Regions from separate parts of the Streptomyces sp. NPDC058086 genome, predicted to be linked through region 2. Evidence: riboswitches for the same ligand, from Rfam matches in the RefSeq annotation. Region 2 holds a riboswitch; each other region holds the start of a gene.
The links. Region 2 has a riboswitch for cobalamin ahead of ACFVWD_RS16285 (CbtB-domain containing protein). Riboswitches for the same ligand answer to the same signal wherever they lie in the genome.

Region 1 (7,111 bases), on a different contig from region 2:
ATCACCGCGGCGGCGGTGATGATGCTGATCGAGGACGGGGAGATCGCGTCGGACGATCCGGTCGACACCTGGCTCCCGGAGCTGGCGAAGCCGATGGTCGTACGGACCCCGTCGAGTCCGGTCGAGGACGTGGTCCCGGCCGCCCGTCCCCTCACCGTCGCCGACCTGCTCTCCTCCCGGGCGGGCTGGGGCTTCCCGTCCGACTTCACACTGCCGCAGGTCCAGGCGCTGTTCGAGGTCCAGAAGGACGGCCGCGAACCGCAGGGCTTCCCGGCGCCGGACGCATGGCTGGCGGACCTGTCCCGGATCCCGCTGCTGTACCAGCCGGGCGAGGCCTGGCTGTACGGCACCTGCTCCGACCTCCAGGGCGTGCTGGTCTCCCGGGTCACGGGCCGTTCACTGCCGGAGTTCCTGGCCGAGCGGATCTTCGAGCCGCTCGGCATGACCGACACGGCGTTCGAGGTACCGGCCGCCAAGCGCGACCGCTTCACCAGCTCCTACCGCACCGCGCCCGACGGCCATGGTCTCGAACTGGCCGACGCGCCCGACGGTCAGTGGAGCCGCGTGCCGCCGTTCCCCTCCGGCGGGGGTGGACTCGTCTCGACCGCCGACGACTGGCTGGCCTTCGCCCGGCTGCTCCTCGCGGGCGGCACCACGGCCGAGGGCCACCGGCTCCTCTCCCGCGCCTCGGTACGGCAGATGACCACCAACCACCTCACCCGGCCGCAGCGCGAGATCGGCGCGCTCTTCATGGAGGGCCAGGGCTGGGGTTACGGCGCCCAGGTCGACATCGCGCCCACCGACCCCTGGAACGTCCCGGGCCGCTACGGCTGGAGTGGCGGCACCGGCACCACCGGCCACCTCGTCCCCGCCACCGGCACCGTCACCCTGCTCCTCACCCAGGTGGCCATGGAGAACCCGACGCCGACCCCGCTGATGCGCGACTTCTGGCGCCGCACCGCTCAGTGAAGCAGCGTCCGGATCAACTCCTCGGCATCCGCGAGGAGTCGGACCTCATGTGCGCTCATGGTCGGATTGGCGGCCCGGCGCACCCGCGCCTCCACAAGCCCCTCCCGCGTCACCCGGTCCGCGTTCCCGTCGAGCATCGCGACCAGCGTCTCGCGGGCCAGCTCCGCGTGGACCTCAGCGCCGACGGCGACCTGGGCGAGGATCACGGCGGACATGCCCCAGTCCAGACCGGGCGGCCCGTCCTCGGCGTTGGACCAGTCGATGACCTTCGGGCCGTCCGGGGTGAGCATCACGTTGTCCGGGTGCAGATCCAGGTGCAGTACGCGGACGCCTGAGTCACCGGAGCCCCGGCCGGGCACGGCGTGCAGCGCGCGCAGCAGCCCGGCAAGCACGCCACCGCCCTCCCGCGCGCCGATCTCCCCCGCCTCGAACGCCGCCAGCATGGTCGGCCCCGAAAGCCGCTCCATCACCATCTCGGTCCGGCTCGCCGCCCGCACGGCAGGCACCGGATATCCGTGCCCCCGCACGTACTCCATCACCGCCGCCTCGGCCGCCGCGTCCCCCCACCCGTCCCGATCCCGGCGCACCACCCAGCCCCGCTCCCCCTCCACCTCGAAGACATCCGCCGAACGCCCCGAACCGATCAGTCTCCCCGTCCCCATGCCGCCGAACCTATCCACCGTCACAGCCACTCCTCAGGCGATTCCTACGGGCCGGTACAGTAAGCAGGTCGTCATCACACCCGTACGCGGAGAAGCCGGTGCAATTCCGGCGCTGACCCGCAACCGTGAACCGCCCGCGCGAAGCCGCAGGGTGGTGAGCCGGATCGCCTCGTCCGGGACGTGACCGGCTCGTGCCACCGGCAGCCCGCCGGTGGCCGGCACCGTCGAGGGACACGGGGCCGGAGCCGCTCGGGGCCAAGCCTGCGCCCGGTGCTGCCCGGCTCCCGCAGGGAGAGTCATGATTGTTCGCCGCAGCGCCGCGGTACTGGCCGCCACCGTAGTGATCGGTACGGCCCTGGCCCCGGCCGCCGTGGCCGAAGGCGCCTCGCCTTCGCCTGCCCCGGCGATACCCTCCGGCCTCTACGGCACCACCGACCCCACCTACGACGGTGTCTGGCGGCAGTCCCTCGCGCTGCTCGCCCAGCACACCGTCGGTGTGAAGCCCGCGGCGAAGGCCGTCGACTGGCTGGCCGGGCAGCAGTGCGCGAACGGGGCGTTCGCGGCGTACCGCGCCGACGCGTCGGCGAAGTGCGACGCCAAGACGATGGTCGACACCAACAGCACCTCGGCGGCCGTGCAGGCCCTCGCCGCGCTCGGCGGCCACGGCGGCGAGACGGGCAAGGCCGTCGCATGGCTGAAGTCCGTACAGAACAAGGACGGCGGCTGGGGCTACACGGCGGGCGGCGCGAGCGACGCGAACTCCACGTCCGTGGTGATCGGGGCGCTGGCGGCGGTGGGCAAGAAGCCGGCGGACGTCTCCAAGGACGGCAAGTCGCCGTACGACGCCCTCGTGAAGCTGTCGATCCCGTGCGGCGGGGCCGACGGGGGCGCGTTCGCCTACCAGCCGGACAAGAAGGGCAAGCTCGCGGCCAACGCGGACGCGACGGCGGCGGCCGTGGTCGGAGCCCTGGGCAAGGGCCTCGCCGGTGAGCCCCTGAAGCCCGTGGCCGACCCCCTCTCCTGCAAAGCCGCCACCGGCGCCGAACAGGCGGCCCGGAACGGCGCCGCGTACCTCGTCAAGGCGCTCGCCAAGGACCAGCACCTCACGTCGACGATGCCCGGCGCCAAGGACCAGCCGGACTACGGCAACACGGCGGACGCGGTCGTCGCGCTCGCGACCGCCGGGCACGGCGACAAGGCGGCCGACGCGTTGCGCTGGCTGGAGGCCCACTCCGCGCAGTGGGCCGAGCAGTCCGGACCCGCCGCGTACGCGCAGCTCGTCCTCGCCGCCGACGCGGCGACGTTCGACCCGCGCGACTTCGGTGGCCGGGACCTCGTCAAGCAGCTCAACGCCACCGGCCCCGCGCCCGCGTCCCTCCCGGCCGAGCCCACGGCCTCCGCATCCGCGTCCGCCGCGGAAGCCGCGAAGAAGAAGGACGACAGCGGCGTCAGCGTCTGGTGGATCATCGGCGTCGGTCTCGTCGGCGGCATCGGCATCGGCTTCCTGATCAGCGCCCGGAACAAGAAGCAGCAGCCGTGAGCCGCCGTCGGACGTGCGCACTGGTCCTGTCCCTGCTCCTGCTCGTACTCGGCGGCGCGGGACAGGCCCAGGCCGTCGGCTACCGCTACTGGTCGTTCTGGGACCTGACCGGCGGGAAGTGGACGTACGCGACGCAGGGCCCGTCGACCGCGCGGCCGTCCGACGGCGACGTGCAGGGCTTCCGTTTCGCGGTGAGCGCGGACTCGCAGGACGCCTCCAAGCCGCGCGGCGACGCCGACTTCGCGTCCATCTGCGCGAAGACGCCCGCCCGGGCGGGCCACAAGCGGGTGGCCCTCGTCATCGACTCCGGCACGACCGCGGACGCCCCGGGCGGCGAGACGCCGCCCGCACCGCGGACGGTCTGTGCCCGCGTCCCCGCCGACGCGACCACGGCCGAGGCGCTCGCGACGGTCGCCAAGCCCCTCCGGTACGACACCAACGCCCTCCTGTGCGCCATCGCGGGCTACCCCGGAACAGGCTGCGGCGACCAGGTCGCGACGTCACACACCGCGCCTTCCACCACCGCGAAAGCCACCTCGAAAGCCAACGCCAAGGCCGACGCCAAGTCCGAGCCGGACCGGCACGGCCCGTCGCTCGGCCTGCTCGCGGGAGTCGTCGCGGTCGCCGCTCTCGGCGGGGCGGCGGTCTGGCAGACCCGCCGCCGCCGGCCCTGAGTACGGCGACCGACGATGACACGCGCGCCGAAGGCACACCGTTCCAACGCCCTCCCCCCAGGAGCCTGGTGGATCTGGGCCCTGGGCCTGGGAACCGCCGCCTCCCGCACCACCAACCCCCTCCTGCTCGCCCTCCTCATAGCCGTGGCCGGCTATGTGGTGGCCGCCCGCCGGACCGACGCCCCCTGGGCCCGCTCCTACACCGCGTTCGTCAGACTCGGCATCGCCGTCCTCGGCATCCGGCTGGCGTTCGCCGTCTTCCTCGGCTCCCCCATCCCCGGCACCCACCTCCTCGTCACCCTCCCCGAACTCCCCCTCCCCCACTGGGCCCAGGGCATCCGTATCGGCGGCCGGGTCACCGCCGAGGGCCTGCTGTTCGCGCTGTACGACGGCCTGAAACTGGCCACCCTCCTCATCTGCGTCGGCGCGGCGAACGCCCTCGCGAACCCGGCACGGCTGCTGAAGTCACTCCCGGGCGCCCTGTACGAGGCGGGCGTCGCGGTGGTCGTCGCGCTGACGTTCGCGCCGAACCTGATCGCGGACGGCCGGCGACTGCGCGCCGCCCGCCGTCTGCGCGGCCGCCCCGACCGTGGTCTGCGCGGCCTGCTGCATGTCGGACTCCCCGTCCTGGAGGGCGCGTTGGAGCGTTCGGTCGCCCTCGCGGCGGCGATGGACGCCCGCGGCTACGGCCGCACCGCCGAGGTACCGCCCGCCGTCCGCCGTACGACCACCGCCTTGACGCTGGGCGGTCTGCTCGGCGTCTGCGCGGGCACGTACGGAGTGCTGACCGCCGAGGGCGGCACCTACGGCCTGCCCGTGCTGCTCGCCGGAGTGGCCGCGGCGCTCGGCGGGCTGTGGCTGGGCGGGCGCCGCTCGGTCCGTACGCGCTACCGCCCGGACGTGTGGGGCGTACGGGCCTGGCTGGTGGCGGGTTCCGGAGCCGCGGTCGCCACCGGACTGATCGTCTCCGCCACGTACGACGCCGCGGCCCTGAGCCCCGGCGTCCTCCCGCTGACCGCTCCCGACCTGCCCCTGTGGCCCGCGGCGGCGATCCTGCTCGGCCTGCTCCCCGCCTTCGTGGCCCCGACACCCCACTCACGGGAACCCTCCACCCCCAAGGACCCCTCATGATCCGCTTCGAGGATGTCTCCGTGACGTACGACGGAGCTGTCGAACCCACCGTCCAGGGCGTGGACTTCGAGGTCCCGGAGGGTGAACTCGTCCTGCTCGTGGGGCCCTCCGGCGTCGGCAAGTCGACCGTGCTCGGCGCGGTCTCCGGTCTCGTCCCGCACTTCACGGGCGGCACCCTGCGCGGCCGGGTCACGGTCGCCGGACGGGACACCCGCACCCACAAGCCGCGCGAGCTCGCGGACGTGGTCGGCACGGTGGGCCAGGATCCGCTGTCGCACTTCGTGACGGACACGGTCGAGGACGAACTCGCCTACGGCATGGAGTCGTTGGGCCTCGCGCCGACCGTGATGCGCCGCCGCGTCGAGGAGACCCTGGACCTGCTGGGCCTGGCGGACCTCCGCGACCGCCCGATCGCCACGCTCTCCGGCGGCCAGCAGCAGCGCGTCGCCATCGGCTCGGTCCTGACCCCCCACCCGCGGGTCCTGGTCCTCGACGAGCCCACCTCGGCCCTGGACCCGGCCGCCGCCGAGGAGGTCCTCGCCGTCCTGCAACGCCTCGTCCACGACCTCGGCACGACCGTCCTCATGGCCGAACACCGCCTCGAACGCGTCATCCAGTACGCCGACCAGGTCGCCCTGCTCCCGTCTCCGGGCACCGCGCCGCTCCTCGGCACCCCGTCCGAGATCATGACCGTGTCCCCGGTGTACCCGCCGGTGGTGGACCTGGGCCGACTGGCCGGCTGGTCCCCGCTCCCCCTCACGGTGCGCGACGCACGGCGCAGGTCGGGGTCCCTGCGGGAGCGGCTCGCGGAACTCGTCCCGAAGCCGAGGACCCCGCAGCCGACCGTTCCGCGGGCGACAGTTTCGCGGGCGACAGTTCCCCAGCCGACAACTCCACGGGCGACGGCCCCGGCCTCGATCGAAGCCCTCGCCGTCCGCCACGGCCGCGTCGAGGCGCTCCGGCGCGTCGACCTGACCACCGCCCCCGGCGAGATCATCGCGCTGATGGGCCGCAACGGGGCCGGGAAGTCCACCCTCCTCGGCACGCTGGTCGGCCTGGTCCGACCGGCGGCCGGATCGGTCCTGGTCGGGGGCGCGGTCCCGCACCGCACGGCACCGCGGGACCTCGTACGCCGGGTGGGCCTCGTCCCGCAGGAACCGCGCGACCTGCTGTACGCCGACACGGTCGCCGCCGAATGCGCGGCGGCCGACGAGGACGCGGGGGCCGAGCCCGGCACCTGCCGGGCCCTGGTGTCCGAGCTGCTGCCGGACATCGGGGACGCCACCCACCCCCGTGACCTCTCGGAGGGGCAGCGGCTGGCGCTCGCGCTGGCCGTCGTCCTGACGGCCCGCCCCCCGCTCCTGCTCCTCGACGAACCGACCCGCGGCCTGGACTATGCGGCGAAGTCCCGCCTGGTCACGGTCCTGCGCGGTCTGGCCGCCGAGGGTCACGCGATCGTCCTGGCCACCCACGACGTGGAACTCGCCGCCGAGCTCGCGCACCGTGTCGTCGTCCTCGCGGACGGCGAGATCGTCGCCGACGGCCCCACGGCCGAGGTGGTCGTCGCCTCCCCGTCCTTCGCCCCCCAGGTCACGAAGGTGCTCGCGCCGCAGCCGTGGCTCACGGTCACCCAGGTCAGGGAGGCCCTCTCATGACGACACCGGAGGTCCGGACCAGAGCCGTCCGCCTCGGCCCCCGCTCCCTCGCCGCCCTCTGCCTCGTGAGCGCCGTCGGGGTCGCCGGGTTCGGCTGGCCGCTCTTCGCCGACCCCACCTCGCAGGCCGTCGCGCACGCGCAGGACGCGCCCTGGCTGTTCGCGGGGCTGCTGGTGATGCTCGTCGCCGTCGTCACGGCGACGATCTCCGAGTCCGGGCTCGGCCCGAAGGCGGTGGCCATGCTCGGGGTGCTGGCCGCGACCGGCGCCGCGCTGCGGCCGATCGGCGCGGGGACGGCCGGGATCGAGCCGATGTTCTTCCTGATGGTGCTGAGCGGCCGGGTGCTCGGACCGGGGTTCGGGTTCGTGCTCGGTTCCGTGACCATGTTCTCCTCCGCGCTGCTCACGGGCGGGGTGGGTCCGTGGCTGCCGTTCCAGATGCTCGCGATGGGCTGGTTCACGATGGGCGCCGGGCTGCTAC
Region 2 (7,111 bases):
GCGACCAGGGCTCGGAATCACCGTCCTCGCGGCCCGCCGGCGGCGGCTCCTCGACGGTCGCGACGCTTGCCGGCAGCCGGACGTGGATCTGCTCGGCCGTCCCCCGGATCCACAGGATCACTTCGTGCCGGTACGGCGCCTCGGCGAATCCGGACAGAACGCGCTGCGCCGGATCGAGTCCCGCGGGCGGCTCGAAGGAGCCGGGCAGGGCCCTCGCGTCCGCGATGCGGTCGAGCCGGAACGTGCGGCCCTCGCCGCTCTCGGGCTCCGCGCCGGTCACGTACCACCGACCCGAGTGGACGACGAGCCCGTACGGGTGCACCGTGCGGACGCTGTACCGGCCGTCTGCGGCGGTGTACCGGATCGAGACCGGCCGGCGATGGCGGATCGCGTCGGCCACCGAGAGCAGGACCGCGCTCTGCGGTGCGGTTGTCTCGTCGGGCGGAGCGGTGAAGGCGAGGGAGTCGAGCACGGCGTCGAGCCTTCGGGCGAGGCGTTTGGGCAGGACCCGCCGGATCTTGGCCGTGGCCGTCTCATGGGCGGTGCCCGCGGTCGTCGGCGGTCCGACTCGGCGACCGGTGATCAGGCCGAGCAGCACGGCCAGCGCTTCGTCGTCGCCGAGCATGAGCGGAGGCATGCGGTGGCCGGGGGCGAGCCGGTACCCGCCGTAGCGGCCGCGCACCGATTCGACCGGCACGTCGAGGTCGACCAGGTGGTCCACGTACCGCCGCACGGTGCGTTCGTCGACGTCGAGCCTCTCGGCGAGTTCGGCAGCTGTCCTGATGCCGCCCGACTGCAGGAGCTCCAGCAGGGTGAGCACGCGAGCTGTGGGCCTGGGCATGCTCAGAAGTATCCCCGCAATACCGGGCGGAATGTGTCCGCTATCTCTCCTAGCCTCCGTGAGTACGAATCCCACCGAACTCACCGGGAGACCACCGTGAACTTCGTCTCGATCCGTGTCATCACGGGCGATGTCGCACGCCTCGTCGACTTCTACGAGCGCGCGACCGGCACGCGGGCGAGCTGGTCCCACCAGGACTTCGCCGAGCTCAGGACGGCGTCAGCCACTCTCGCGATCGCCGGCATCCGCACCGTGCCGCTGTTCGCGCCTGACGCCGCCCGCCCCTCCGACAACCGTTCCGTGATCATCGAGTTCCTCGTCGACGACGTGGACGGTGTGTACGAGAACCTGACCGGCTTCGTGGAGGACTTCGTCAACAAGCCCACCACCATGCCTTGGGGCAACCGTTCGCTGCTGTTCCGCGACCCCGACGGCAACCTCGTCAACTTCTTCACCCCGGTCGGTCCGGACGCCGTCAGGAAGTTCCCTTCCTGACAGCGCGGGGGCGGAGCTGTCGGCCTCAGCTGTCAGGGCTGAGCCACGCCACGAAGGTGACCCCTCGTGCCGTGGTCATGAGCGGCGTGTGCGACGGGACGCGTACACCGCCCCGGCGCCGAGGGCGACCACCAGGGCCGCGCCGCCCGCGATGGTGCCGACCGGCGCGCTCGCACCCGTCTCCGCCAGCGGCGGCCCGCTGTCGCTGGGCGACGGCTTGGGGGTGGCGGGCGGCGTCGACTCCAGCGGGGGCACGTCCGGCGTCGTGGGAGGCGTGGTGGAGGGCTTGGGGCTGGTCGGAGGCGGGGTCGTCTCCTCGGCGGGAGGCTGTCCGCCCGCGGGAGTCGTGGGCGTGACCGGGGTGGCGGGAGTGGTCGGGGTCGACTCCGACGGCGTCGGGGTGGGCGAGTCCGACGGGCCGGGGGTGCACGGCTGTTCGCCTCCGTTCCACGCCGCTATGAGGTGGTAGGGGGTGACGACGTTGTCGGGCTCGTAGGGCACGGGGCCGTGCCCCTCCCCCGTCTTGCCGTCGTAGGTGACGTCATCGCCGTACAGGTCGATCTGGCCGTAGCAGTCCGGCGTCTTCACGGTCAGCTTCTGCCAGGTCCGCTTCGAGTCGTCCGTACCGGCGACGTCGTCGGCACTGAGGTAGACCGTCGCCTTGTCGACCAGGCTCTGGTGCCCGGAGACGTACCAGTTCGGCCCCTCGGTGGTGTATTCGGCGAGGGACACCGGGTACTTGCAGCCCTCTCCGACGGTCTGACCCGGGGCCAGCCGGACCTGGACGCTGCCGGGAACGGTGTCCCAGAGATGGAACCCGCCCTGCGAGGTCCAGTCGGCACCCACGACGTTTCCGTCCGCGCCGACGATGCGGTACTGGACCGTGGCGGACTCGCACGCCCCGGCGGTCGTGGCACTGGCCACCCCTGCGCCGAGCAAGGGCACGGCGGCGGTGGCGAATGCGGTTGCGGCGAGCACAGCCAGAGTTCTGGAGTGTTGCGAACGCGACAAGATGAGCCTCTGTGAAATCGAAAGTGTGGGAGGTGATTGCGCGCGAGTGACCGACGCGGACGGCAGATCTGGATGACCCGATGCAAGAACCAGCGCACGGACCAGCGGAAGAACCGACGGAAGAACCGGCGGAAGAACCGGCGGAAGGCATGCCGCCCAAGCCACTCGTGTCGCTTCGCTCACTTCAGACGCGGCGAAGCGAGCTGGATTCTTCCAACTTTTAACAACTCCCGTCAATCCTTCACTGGTTGCGCAGTTCCTCCACGGAACACACCCCGGCCGTACGGGACTTACGAGACCGGGTCCCGCACGGCCGCGACGGTTCAGGAAGCCAGGTCCCGGTGACGACGCAGCAGTTCCGCTATCGCGCAGCGCAAGCAGCCACCGTCGGGTGGCGATCAGTTGCTCGTACTCCGCCACCGTGAGGGCGACCGCCTCACGGCCGCCGAGGGTGATGCGGCGCGGCTGGGGTCGTCCGGCCACTCGGTTCCTCCGTTCCTCGCCCGGGTGGTGCCCACCCCATCGCTCGGTTCCGTCGGTCAGGTCCGTGATGCGCCGGCGTCGATGCCCGGAAAACGCGAGAGGGCCCCCGGATGGTTCCGTGGGCCCTCAATCGGGTGTCGGGTCATGTCAGCTGGGAACGGCGACCCGTCGGCTCGCGGCGGCCGTCACCGGCTTGGGATTCAGCAACCGCTCGGCCAACTCGCCGAAGACCAGGCCGAATCCGCCCCACAGGACGGTCTGGATGGCCAGCGCGGAGAGACGGAACCGCCACAGCAGAGTGGCGGGGAAGTCCTTCGGCACCTCGTTGATGACCGGCAGGAACGCGTACGCCAGACCGATCACGACGGCGAAGACGGCCACCGCGGCGACGGTGGCGTACCAGGTGCCGATCCTGGGTGCCAGCCGCTTGCCCAGGATGGTGGCGGCGATCGCGAGGAGCACGCTGAGCACCATCATCAGGAAGTACAGGGTGGTCCGCTTGCCGATGGTGTCGGGGTTGCCGACCGACGGCGGGTTGGCCGGGTACTTCAGGAACGGCACGACGTACACGGCCAGCAGCGCGCAGCCGGACAGCAGCAGTGCGGTCGCCCGCGGGCTGAAGCGGCCGACGCGGCCGAGCGCGAAGGAGAAGGCCAGCGCGGCGATACCGCCGAAGGCGACGCCGTAGACCAGGACGCCGGTGGCGAGACCGGCGGTGGACTGCAGGGAGCGGGAGACGATCTCCATCTCGTGCTCGTGCGAGTGGGCTTCCTCGAAGCTGATCGCGCTGTCGACGTTCGGCTCACCGAGGAAATAGGCGGCGACCAGGGCGAGCAGGCCGGCACCGAGGCCGGCCAGCATGCCCCGCACGAGCAGATTTCTTACCGTTGCGGAGTTCATGGCAGTGCTGGGGTTCCCCTCGGTCAGTGGCAGGGGAAGCCGAGAAGGTGGCGGGCGTCGTGCACCCACTCGTGGACGTCCGAGCCGGAGACGACGGAGGTGGCGCCCTGTTCGGCACCGACGAAGTACAGCAGGACGAGCATCAGGATGCCGAAGAAGACCGCCCACGGAGCTATCGCCTTGAGCGGCAGCGTGGCGGGAACGACGGGGGTGGTGGTTGTCGGCTGGGCGACGGTCTGCGCCATGGCAGAACCTCCTCGGGAGTTCGCGTCCCATCTCGGTGGTGCACTGGACGACGGCTACGGGTCTGACTCACGAGAGGTCCCAGCGGGCTGGAGCCTCTCGTTCACAGTGGCGCGACCGTGCCGGTTTCCCACCGGCTTCCGTCTTGCCGTCATCGATATCGCACCGACCGTACCGCGTGTCGGGTGCGGGGCCAAGACCGCGCCACCTGGCGTGATCTTCCTCTCCCACCAGGTGGCCGATCCCGAGTGAACAGCGGGTCAGCGGTGGCGGAACCCAGTTGAGTTCGGGCCCCGGCCCCGCTCTCAGACCGAGGGGGACCGGTCCGCGTCCTGGGACTCGGGCGTGTCCGTCGTACGACCGAGCTTCTGTGCCTCCTCCAGCGTGCGAGCCCCGCGGAGGGGGGAGAACGTGAGCCAGAAGGAGACGACGAGGTAGGAAACCCCGACGGCCCACAGGGCCGTACCGGGTGACAGGGCGTCGGCCAGGGCACCGCCGACGACAGCCCCCAGGGGCAGCGTGCCCAGGGCGACGAGGCGGTAGCTCGCGGTCACCGCGCCGATCTGGTGCTCCGGCGGAATGGCCTGCCGCAGGCTGACGGCGAACACGTTGAACAGTGCGACACCGAAGCCGTTCACCATCATGGCGACGGACGCGAGCACGGCGACGTACCCGCCGACCCGGCTGACGGCGGGTACGAGCAGCAGACCCACCGCGGCCAGCACCGCACCCAGGGCCAGCACACCGCCGACGGCCCAGCGTTGGGTGAGCCGGGTGGCGCAGAGCGAACCGATCAGGGCCCCCACACTGCCGATGCCGGTGATCACTCCCACCGTGGTGCCGCTCATGTCGAGATCACGGACGGCGAACACCAGGAAGACGGTCAGAAAGGCCTTCTCGTGCAGGTTCGACAGGCCGGCCTGAACGCACAGGTCCCGGATCGGGCGCAGGGACCATGTGTAGCGGAGCCCGGAGCCGATCGCCTTCAGCGCCGACTCACGAGGCTGTTCGGGGGCCTTGACGCCCCGCAGCAGCAGACCGCTCACGGCGGCACCGGCGGAGCACGCGGCGGCCACCGTCAGGGTCGGCGACACCCCCAACTGCCCGACCAGGAAGCCGGCCGCGGCGGGACCGGCGAGGGTGCTGACCGAATACGTCGCCTGGTGCAGGCCGTTGGCCGCGGCGATGGAGTTCAGCGGCAGGAGCCTGGGCAGCGTGGACTGGTAGGCGACTTCGTAGAAGACGGTGGCGACACCGATCACGGCGGCGGCGGTGACAAGTTGGCCGAAGTTCAGCCCGTCGGCCGCCTGGAACGCGGCGAGCACCGCCAGCGCCGCGCCCTGGGCGGCACTCGCGGTGACGAGGGTGCGGCGCGGCGGATACCGGTCGACCATGACGCCCGCGACCAGCGAGAGCACCACGACGGGGACGAACTGCACCGCCGACACGAGTCCCACTCCCGTGCCGTCGGCATGGAGGTGGGTGACCGCGATCAAGGGTAGGAGAAAACTGGTCAGCTGTCCGCCGAAATGCGCCGAGGTTTCTCCCAGCCAGATGTTGCGGAAGTCTTTGTTGTCTGCGATCAGGATTCGGATATCCCTGTCGAATATGGCCACCGCAACCCCCGGTCAAGTCTTCATGAAAAAAATCACGGCAACGCTAGCATGGCGCACTGCGGTCCGCTACCGTGCAAGTCGATGTCGCTGTTGCACCCCCTTTACGGTAACAGGAGTCGCGGAATGTACGACCATTCAGGACTTACCGCCGAGGAAGTCGAACTGCTCCCCTCCGAGGAAGATGTCCGGCTTTACTCGGAGCGTGGCTGGTATTTGTCCGAGAAGCTGCTCACCGACGCCGAAGTGGACACCCTGACCGAGGCGAGCGAGCGCTATTACGCTGGTCAGCGCGATCGGGCACTTCCAACGCGGCCGGACCGGCTGGCCGACTGGACCCCCGCCGACGGAGAAGTCCAGCGCAACAACGATTACATTCACTACCAGGACGAAACCATGGGGAAAATCTTACGGAAGCCCATCATCGGGGCGGTGGCCGCCCGCTTGGCACAGACGCCCGGAATACGCGTTTTCCAGGCCACGCTGATCTATAAGCCGCCCATCGCCGAGGAGAAGTCGAACATTGTCTCTTGGCACTTCGACAAGTATTTCTGGCCCACCTGCTCGTCGGACGAAATGCTCACCGCTTTCATTCCGTTCCACGACTGCGCCGAGGAGTCGGGCACGATCACCATGGTGAACGGAAGCCACCGCTGGCAGCATCGGCACGGCGCCGCCCGACCGGTCGGTGATCCTCGGGACGTGGGGCGCGACTATCTCCTGACCGGTGACGCGGAGCGAAACGGCGCCGTGGTCGAGAAGGTCCCGGTGCACATTCCCAAGGGACACATGACCTTCCACCACTGCCTCCTCTACCACGGCAGCGGCGCCAACCGCAGTCTGCGACCGCGCCGGGCCATCTCGTTCCATCTCCAGGACGGGACGAACACCTACCGAGACCACGCCCTGTCCGACGGCCGGCAGGAGCCCTACAAACACGATTTCCTGGTCCGCAGGACTCCCGCCGGTCAACCGGACTACTCAGACCCGGAGTTCTGCCCGGTGCTGTGGCCCGTCCGCGAGCCCGGCGGCCCGGAGGCCTCCCTCACAGGGGAGTGACGCGGGACAGGTCCCACTCCTCCTCGCTCATACCGGCGCCCGCCTCCGCACGGACCGCGTCGGCGAGAGCCTGGTCCGCCACCGTGTCCCGTCGCAGTCCGGCGGGCGCGGTGGCCGGCAGGGGAACGACGGCCGCCCACAGGGGGTGCAGCGAAGCCCCCCGGTGAACCTTCGCCTTCAGGGCGGAAGGCCCGAGGTGGAGCGTGGTCATCGCGTTGCGTTCCATGTGGTGGAGCGGTTCGTAGTACACGGCGTTGAAGTACTCGTAGGCGTTCCGCGTCCGCCCGTAGTCGAAGCCGGCCACCCGGGCGTAGAAGGTGTCCCTCCAGGCGAAGCACAGGCTGGCGCCGACCAGTTCCCCCTTCTCGTCGACGCAGCGGAACACCGTGCTCAGGTCATCCAGGCAGTTTGCCTGGACGGTGAGGAACGTGTGGATCTCCGCGAGGTCGAGGGAGGCGTCGTACCG
Region 3 (7,111 bases), on a different contig from region 2:
GGCAGGGGCCCAAGGCGGTCGTCGCCCCGCTCCCGGGGGCGGCGACCGCCTTGGCGCTTCGATCGACCCGGAACCCTCTGCACCCGCGTGGCACGGATCGGCGTGCCGACCGGCACAGGCGTTCGCCGGGTGTCCGACCGGGGTTGCCGGCGTCGCCGGACCGGTCCCCTCGGCCCCTCCTACGGACTGAGGGTGGCGTTGCGTGTGCGTGCGTGCGCGGCGGTGGCCGTCGTACCGCACCCCGTCCAGTGGCCCTGGCTCCCGACGCTCCGAACGCGACGCGGGTCCCCGCGCGTGTCACAGTCCATCGGCCATCCCGTGGCCCGAAGGTGTCCCGTCCACCGTCAGATAGAGGGTGACCCAGCGTCCGACCAGGCGTTCACACCTTGACACGGCATTGCAGCGACCGACGCCCATCACCAGATCGAACGGCAATTCGACACGCATACTTACCGGCTCCTCGGGGAACACGCGTCGACGACAACCACCCCAAACATGCCCAGTTCAACACCCCAGTCCCCCAGCGAGCACCTCTCCTTGACCAACACAGGCGGTCCCATCGTGAGCAAGTCTTCCTTCGCCGAGCCGGAGCAATCCGAATCGCCGGTCCGATCGAAGACTCACCACCGCGAGGTGACCCATCCCGGTCCACTGCCCTCCCTCACCGGTCTGCGCTGGGTGGCGGCCCTTCTCGTCTTCTGCCTGCACACCCGCAATCTGGGCTACTTCAACGGGCAGGCCCGTCACTTCGCCGACTGGGGCTTCGGGGCGGGCTCCACCGGGGTCTCCTTCTTCTTTCTGCTCTCCGGCTTCGTCCTCGGCTGGTCCGCGCGGTCCGACGACCGCCCCACGGCCTTCTGGCGCCGGCGCTTCGCCCGTCTCTACCCCGTCCACCTGGTCACGGCCTGTATCGCGGTGTTCGTCATGGGCATGGGCAAGCCGGCCGGCAGCGCGGCGAATCTGCTTCTCGTCCACTCCTGGTGGCACCCGTGGTGGCAGACACTCGACCCCGTCAGCTGGTCCCTCGCGTGCGAGGCGTTCTTCTACGCGACCTTCCCCGCGTTCGCCCTGCTGCTGCGGCACGCCGGGGCCCTCACCGCGACCGCGCTCGCCGGCGCGAGCGTCCTGACCGTGCTCATCCTGACCCGGGCGGACCTGTACCTGGGTGTCGGCCGCACCCTGTATTCCTTCCCCGCCGCCCGGCTGCCCGAGTTCGTCCTCGGAGTCGCCGTGGCCCGCCTCGTACTCCTCGGCCGCTGGCGCGGACCCGGCCTGGAGGCGTCGGTGGCCCTGACGATCATCGGCTACTTCCTGGTCTCCCAGGTCGGCGGATCGTACGCCTGCGTCGCCTGCACCTTGGTCGGTTTCACCTGTCTGATCCCCGCGGCCGCCCTCGCCGACGTACGCGGCCTTCCCAGCTTGTGGCGACATCCGGCCCTCGTCCGACTGGGTGAACTCTCCTTCGCCTTCTACATGGTCCACCTGCTCGTGCTGCGCGCGGGGCAGCACCTGTTCAAACCGTCGCCGATCGGCGCGCTCACCGCCTTCGCGGTGTCCCTGGCACTCGCCTGGCTCCTCTACGAGTACGTGGAGGTACCCGCCCGGCGATGGCTTCTGCGGCCCTTCATGAGATCCCTGCGACGCACCCTGGTGTCGCGTTGATCAGGCGGGGCCGTCCCACAGGACATGCAGGGTGGGCGGCTTGCGGAAGACCAGCCCGTGCGGAGTGGCCGGGTGAGCCGGGTCGAGGCGCAGGGCGGGGAGACGTTCGAGCAGGCGCTGAAGGGCGATACGGGTCTCCAGTCGGGCGAGGTGCGCGGCGAGGCAGTAGTGCGGGCCGTGCGCGAAGGCCAGCTGGAGACGCGCGTTCTCGCGGCGGACGTCGAACCGATCGGGATCGGGGAAGACGGCCGGATCGCGGTTGGCGCCCGCCAGGGAGACGGTGACCAGTTCACCCCGGCGGATCGTGGCCGGGCCGAGGACGGTGTCACGGGTGGCGTACCGGTCCACGACCGCCGCTCCGGGTTCGAGGCGCAGCGATTCCTCGATCGCGCCGTCCAGCAGGTCGACGTCGTCGCGGACAAGGGCGAGTTGGCTGGGGTGTCGCAGCAGGTGCAGCAGCGCGTTGGTGATCATCGCCTCGGTGGTCTCTATCCCTCCGAACATCAGCACCGCGGCGTTGGACGCCACTTCTGGCAGCGCCAGCCGCTCGGCGGCGGCGCCCAGGAGCGAAGTCGCGCCCCCATCGGCGACGGTGGCTTCGACAGCGGCCCGTAGCCGCGCGTACGCCTCGGCGCCCGCGGGTGCCGCCTCGTGTCCGGCGGTGATGTCCGAGACCGACCGCACGATGGAGTCGTACCAGGAGAGCACCGTGTCCGCGGTGGTGCCGACCAGTCCGAGCGCCTCGGTCACGACGGCGACGGCGAGCGGGCCGGCGAAGGCACGTCGCAGTTCGACGGCGCCCGCCGGTTCCAGCGCGGTGATGAGCCGGTCGGTCTCCCGCTCGATGAACGAGGCGAAGCCGTCGCGTACTTCCCTGGGCCGGAAGGGAGCGGAGAAGGGCTCACGGTGGCGTGCGTGCTCGTCACCGTCCAGGGACAGCATGCTCGGGCCGACGACCTGTGCGGTGGAGAACCGGGGGTCGTCGACGGTGAAGGTCACGGGGTCCCGCATCACGCTCAGCGCGAGATCGCGACGGGTCACCAGCCAGCCGTCCAGCTCGGGCAGCCAGGAAACGGGCTCATGCGCACGGAGCCGGGCCAGTCGCGGATGCGGATCCGCGGCGAGTTCGGCGAGCGTGGTCGCGGCACCGAGCGGGAAGGAGCCGACGGCGCTCATCGCAAGCCTTGGCCGGGCACGGGGAATTGGATCACAGCCAAGGCTAACAATCGTGCTGAAGGCGAGGCCGATGGGGGCGCGATAATTTACCGAGGCCAGTCAAGGGAATCCGGTGTGAATCCGGAGCTGACGCGCAGCGGTAAGGGTGACGGGCCGGGGCAACACGAAGCCACTGGACGGCGGTCTTACGTGACCGGAGTCCGGGAAGGCGCCTCGTCCGGGCGATCCCGAGTCCGAAGAGCTGCTGGCGGACCGTACGAACGGGCCCCGCGCCTGGGCCCTCGGCGCCAGAGGATGTCCCGTGCCCGTTGCGCGCCCAGCCCGCCGCTGTGCCCTGCTCCTGTCCGGGGCCCTGTTGCTGACCGCTTGTGGCGGCGGCTCGTCCGCCGACGGGAGCAAGTCGCCGAAATCCACCGCTGCGGTGTCGCTCGACAACTGCGGCCGGAAGGTCGCGATCGCCTCCGCGCCGAAGCGGGCCGCGCTCGGTGCCGACCGTGTCTCCCGCACCGTCGCCGGGCGGCTGATCCTGGGCGGCGTCGATCTGACGTCCCTTCCTGGATCCATCACGGGTCTGCTCGGCCCCAACGGCTCCGGCAAGTCCACCCTGCTGCGTCTGCTCGCAGGTGTCCTCACTCCCGCCTCCGGCGTCGTCACCCTCGACGGGCATCCGCTCGGCGACCTCGGCCGCCGGGCCGTCGCCCGGCGCGTCGCCGTCGTCGAACAGCAGGTCGACACCCTGGACGACCTGACCGTGCTCGACGTCGTACGTCTTGGCCGCATCCCTCACCGACGCGCCTGGTCGCCCTCGACTCCGGCCGATGAGAGGGCCGTTCGCACCGCGCTGGAGCGTACGGACCTGACCGACAAGGCCGACCGCTCCTGGCACACGCTCTCGGGCGGCGAACGCCGGCGCGTCCAGATCGCCCGCGCGCTCGCCCAGGAACCACGCGAACTCCTTCTCGACGAACCCACCAACCACCTCGACATCCAGCAGCAGCTCGACCTGCTGGCCCTGATCGCGGAACTTCGCGTCACCAGCGTTGCCGCCCTGCACGACCTCAACCTCGCGGCCATGTACTGCGACCGGATCGTCGTCCTCGGGCAGGGCCGGGTCGTCGCCTGCGGCACCCCGGCGAAGACGCTCACCGAGGCCCTGATCGCCGACGTCTACGGCGTACGAGCCACCGTCACGGTCACGAGCGAAGGCACGGGCGACCGCCCCCACGTACGGTTTCCGGGAACACTCCCCGGCCGCTGAGACCATCAGGGCAGCGCAGGTCGTCCTCCTCGCTCCACGGCACCCGGCACTGTCCGCGATCCATGTGATGCCGTAGTACGAACACGGCCTGTTGATCAAGACCACCCCTGGGAGGTCAAGGTCACAGCCGCGTCCTCTGCTGCTCACCTGCGGATCTGGCCTAACATCCGAGCATGACGGTCCTGCCTGACGACGGGCTCTCGCTGGCCGCCGAGTTCCCTGACGCGACCCATGAGCAGTGGCAACGCCTGGTTGAAGGCGTCCTGCGAAAGTCGGGCAAGGAAGTCTCGGGCGCAGCAGCGGAAGACGCCCTGTCCACCACGCTGGAGGACGGGCTTCGCGCCCGGCCCCTGTACACCGCGGACGACTCCGCGCCCGATCCCGGCCTGCCCGGTTTCGCTCCCTTCGTACGGGGCGGGCGCCCCGAGGGCAACACCCTCGGCGGCTGGGACGTACGCCAGCAGCACACGGCCGCCGACGGGGCGGCAGTCCTCGCGGACCTGGAGAACGGCGTCACCTCGCTCTGGCTGGTCGCCGGTGCGGGCGGCATCGCGGTGTCCTCGCTCGACCGCGTCCTCGACGGCGTCTATCTCGATCTGGCGCCCGTCGTCCTCGACGCGGGACGTGAAGTCGAGCCCGCCGCACGCGAGTTGCTACGGCTCTACCAGGAGCGCGGGGTCGCCAAGGAGGCGGCGCGCGGCAACCTGGGAGCCGACCCGCTGGGCCACGAGGCCCGTACCGGAGACGGCGGGTTCGACTTCGCGCCCGTCGCCGCTCTCGCGGGGCTGTGCGCCGAGGAGTACCCGGGGCTGCGGGCGCTGACCGTGGACGCGCTGCCGTACCACGAGGCCGGCGGCTCGGCCGCGCAGGAGCTGGGCGCCTCGCTGGCGACCGGTGTCGCCTATCTGCGGCAGTTGACCGAGGCCGGGCTGAGTGTCGAACAGTCCTGTGGGCAGCTGGAGTTCCGGTACGCGGCCACCGCCGACCAGTTCCTGACCATCGCCAAGTTGCGGGCGGCGCGCCGGCTCTGGGCGCGGGTGACCGAGGTCTGCGGGGCCCCGGCCGGGCAGGTGCAGCACGCGGTGACCTCGCCGGTGATGATGTCCCGCCGCGACCCGTGGGTGAACATGCTGCGCACGACGGTCGCCACGCTGGCCGCCGGGGTGGGCGGCGCCGACGCCGTCACCGTGCTGCCCTTCGACCACGCGCTCGGCCTGCCGGACGCGTTCGCCCGGCGGATCGCCCGCAACACCTCGACGATCCTGGTCGAGGAGTCACATCTGTCCCGGGTGATCGATCCGGCGGGCGGCTCCTGGTACGTGGAGCGGCTCACGGACGAACTCGCCCACGCGGGCTGGGAGTTCTTCCAGCGGATCGAGGGGGAGGGTGGCCAGGCGGCGGCCCTGCGCTCCGGCCGGCTCGGCCAGGACCTCGCCCACACCTGGGAGGCGCGCAGCGCGAAGCTCGCCAAGCGGCGCGAACCCGTCACCGGGGTCAGCGAGTTCCCGAACCTCGCCGAGCGCCTCGTAGAACGCGCAGCCGCCCCCGTTCCGCCGTCCGGCGGGCTGCCGCGGGTGCGGCGCGACGAGGCGTTCGAAGCGCTGCGGGCCCGCTCCGACGCCCACCTGGCGGCGACCGGTTCCCGGCCGCGGATCTTCCTGGCCGCCCTCGGCCCGGCCGCCGCGCACACCGCCCGCCTCACCTTCGCCTCGAACCTGTTCCAGGCGGGTGGCATCGAGCCCGTCACCGAGGGCGCCTTCGAGGACAGCGGTGCCACCGAGGTCTGTCTGTGCTCCAGCGACACGCTGTACGAGGAGCGGGCCGCGGAGGTCGCCGGGGCGCTGAAGGCGACGGGCGCCGGGCATGTGTTCCTCGCGGGCCGTCCCGGGCAGTATCCGGATGTCGATGCCTATGTCTTCGCGGGGTGCGACGCCGTCGCCGTGCTCTCCGCCACCCTCGACCGTATGGGAGTGTCCTGATGGCAGCGATGGGAATCCCCGACTTCTCCGGGATCGGGCTGGGGGTCCCGAAGGCCGACGGCGGGAGCGACGAGTGGCGCGGCGCCGTCAAGAAGGCCACGGGCGGGGCCGATCTCCTGTGGGAGACCCCGGAGGGCATCGCGGTCGAGCCGCTGTACACCGGGCAGGACCTGGAGGGCCTGGACTTCCTCGGCACCTACCCGGGCATCGCCCCGTATCTGCGCGGCCCGTACCCGACGATGTACGTCAACCAGCCCTGGACGATCCGTCAGTACGCGGGCTTCTCCACGGCCGAGGAGTCCAACGCCTTCTACCGGCGGAATCTCGCGGCCGGACAGAAGGGCCTGTCCGTCGCCTTCGACCTGCCCACCCACCGCGGCTACGACAGCGACCACCCGCGGGTGACCGGTGACGTCGGCATGGCGGGCGTGGCGATCGACTCGATCTACGACATGCGGCAGCTCTTCGACGGCATCCCGCTGGACAAGATGACCGTGTCGATGACGATGAACGGCGCCGTGCTGCCGGTGCTCGCGCTTTACATCGTGGCGGCGGAGGAACAAGGCGTACCGCCCGAGAAGTTGGCCGGGACCATCCAGAACGACATCCTCAAGGAGTTCATGGTCCGCAACACCTACATCTATCCGCCGAAGCCGTCGATGCGGATCATCTCCGACATCTTCGCCTTCACCTCGCAGCGGATGCCGCGCTACAACTCCATCTCCATCTCCGGCTACCACATCCAGGAGGCTGGTGCGACGGCCGACCTGGAGCTGGCGTACACGCTGGCCGACGGGGTGGAGTACATCCGGGCGGGACGGGCGGCGGGGATGGACGTGGACGCGTTCGCGCCCCGGCTCTCCTTCTTCTGGGCGATCGGCATGAACTTCTTCATGGAGATCGCCAAGATGCGGGCCGCCCGGCTGCTGTGGGCGAAGCTGGTCAGGCAGTTCGACCCGCAGAACGCCAAGTCCCTTTCCCTGCGCACCCATTCGCAGACCTCCGGCTGGTCACTGACCGCGCAGGACGTGTTCAA

Region 1: it holds a riboswitch for cobalamin, as region 2 does, so the genes downstream of both, ACFVWD_RS15050 (prenyltransferase/squalene oxidase repeat-containing protein) here and ACFVWD_RS16285 (CbtB-domain containing protein) in region 2, are expected to answer to the same signal.
Region 3: it holds a riboswitch for cobalamin, as region 2 does, so the genes downstream of both, ACFVWD_RS32085 (ABC transporter ATP-binding protein) here and ACFVWD_RS16285 (CbtB-domain containing protein) in region 2, are expected to answer to the same signal.

Annotation. Positions count from the first base shown of each region.
Region 1 is NZ_JBHVST010000016.1:4,036-11,146, reverse strand. Features, by position in the region: gene ACFVWD_RS15060 (serine hydrolase domain-containing protein) at 1-969, shown strand, start outside; gene ACFVWD_RS15055 (phosphotransferase family protein) at 963-1,631, opposite strand; cobalamin riboswitch at 1,680-1,818, shown strand; gene ACFVWD_RS15050 (prenyltransferase/squalene oxidase repeat-containing protein) at 1,930-3,171, shown strand; gene ACFVWD_RS15045 (SCO2322 family protein) at 3,168-3,845, shown strand; gene ACFVWD_RS15040 (CbiQ family ECF transporter T component) at 3,861-4,976, shown strand; gene ACFVWD_RS15035 (ABC transporter ATP-binding protein) at 4,973-6,631, shown strand; gene ACFVWD_RS15030 (ECF transporter S component) at 6,628-7,111, shown strand, end outside.
Region 2 is NZ_JBHVST010000017.1:103,617-110,727, forward strand. Features, by position in the region: gene ACFVWD_RS16265 (helix-turn-helix transcriptional regulator) at 1-841, opposite strand, end outside; gene ACFVWD_RS16270 (VOC family protein) at 938-1,336, shown strand; gene ACFVWD_RS16275 (hypothetical protein) at 1,412-2,314, opposite strand; gene ACFVWD_RS16280 (CbtA family protein) at 2,978-3,730, opposite strand; gene ACFVWD_RS16285 (CbtB-domain containing protein) at 3,754-3,975, opposite strand; cobalamin riboswitch at 4,010-4,158, opposite strand; gene ACFVWD_RS16290 (MFS transporter) at 4,279-5,589, opposite strand; gene ACFVWD_RS16295 (phytanoyl-CoA dioxygenase family protein) at 5,713-6,645, shown strand; gene ACFVWD_RS16300 (hypothetical protein) at 6,632-7,111, opposite strand, start outside.
Region 3 is NZ_JBHVST010000050.1:21,361-28,471, reverse strand. Features, by position in the region: gene ACFVWD_RS32100 (hypothetical protein) at 298-447, opposite strand; gene ACFVWD_RS32095 (acyltransferase family protein) at 562-1,662, shown strand; gene ACFVWD_RS32090 (cytochrome P450) at 1,663-2,838, opposite strand; cobalamin riboswitch at 2,918-3,102, shown strand; gene ACFVWD_RS32085 (ABC transporter ATP-binding protein) at 3,293-4,096, shown strand; gene ACFVWD_RS32080 (methylmalonyl-CoA mutase family protein) at 4,270-6,075, shown strand; gene scpA (methylmalonyl-CoA mutase) at 6,084-7,111, shown strand, end outside.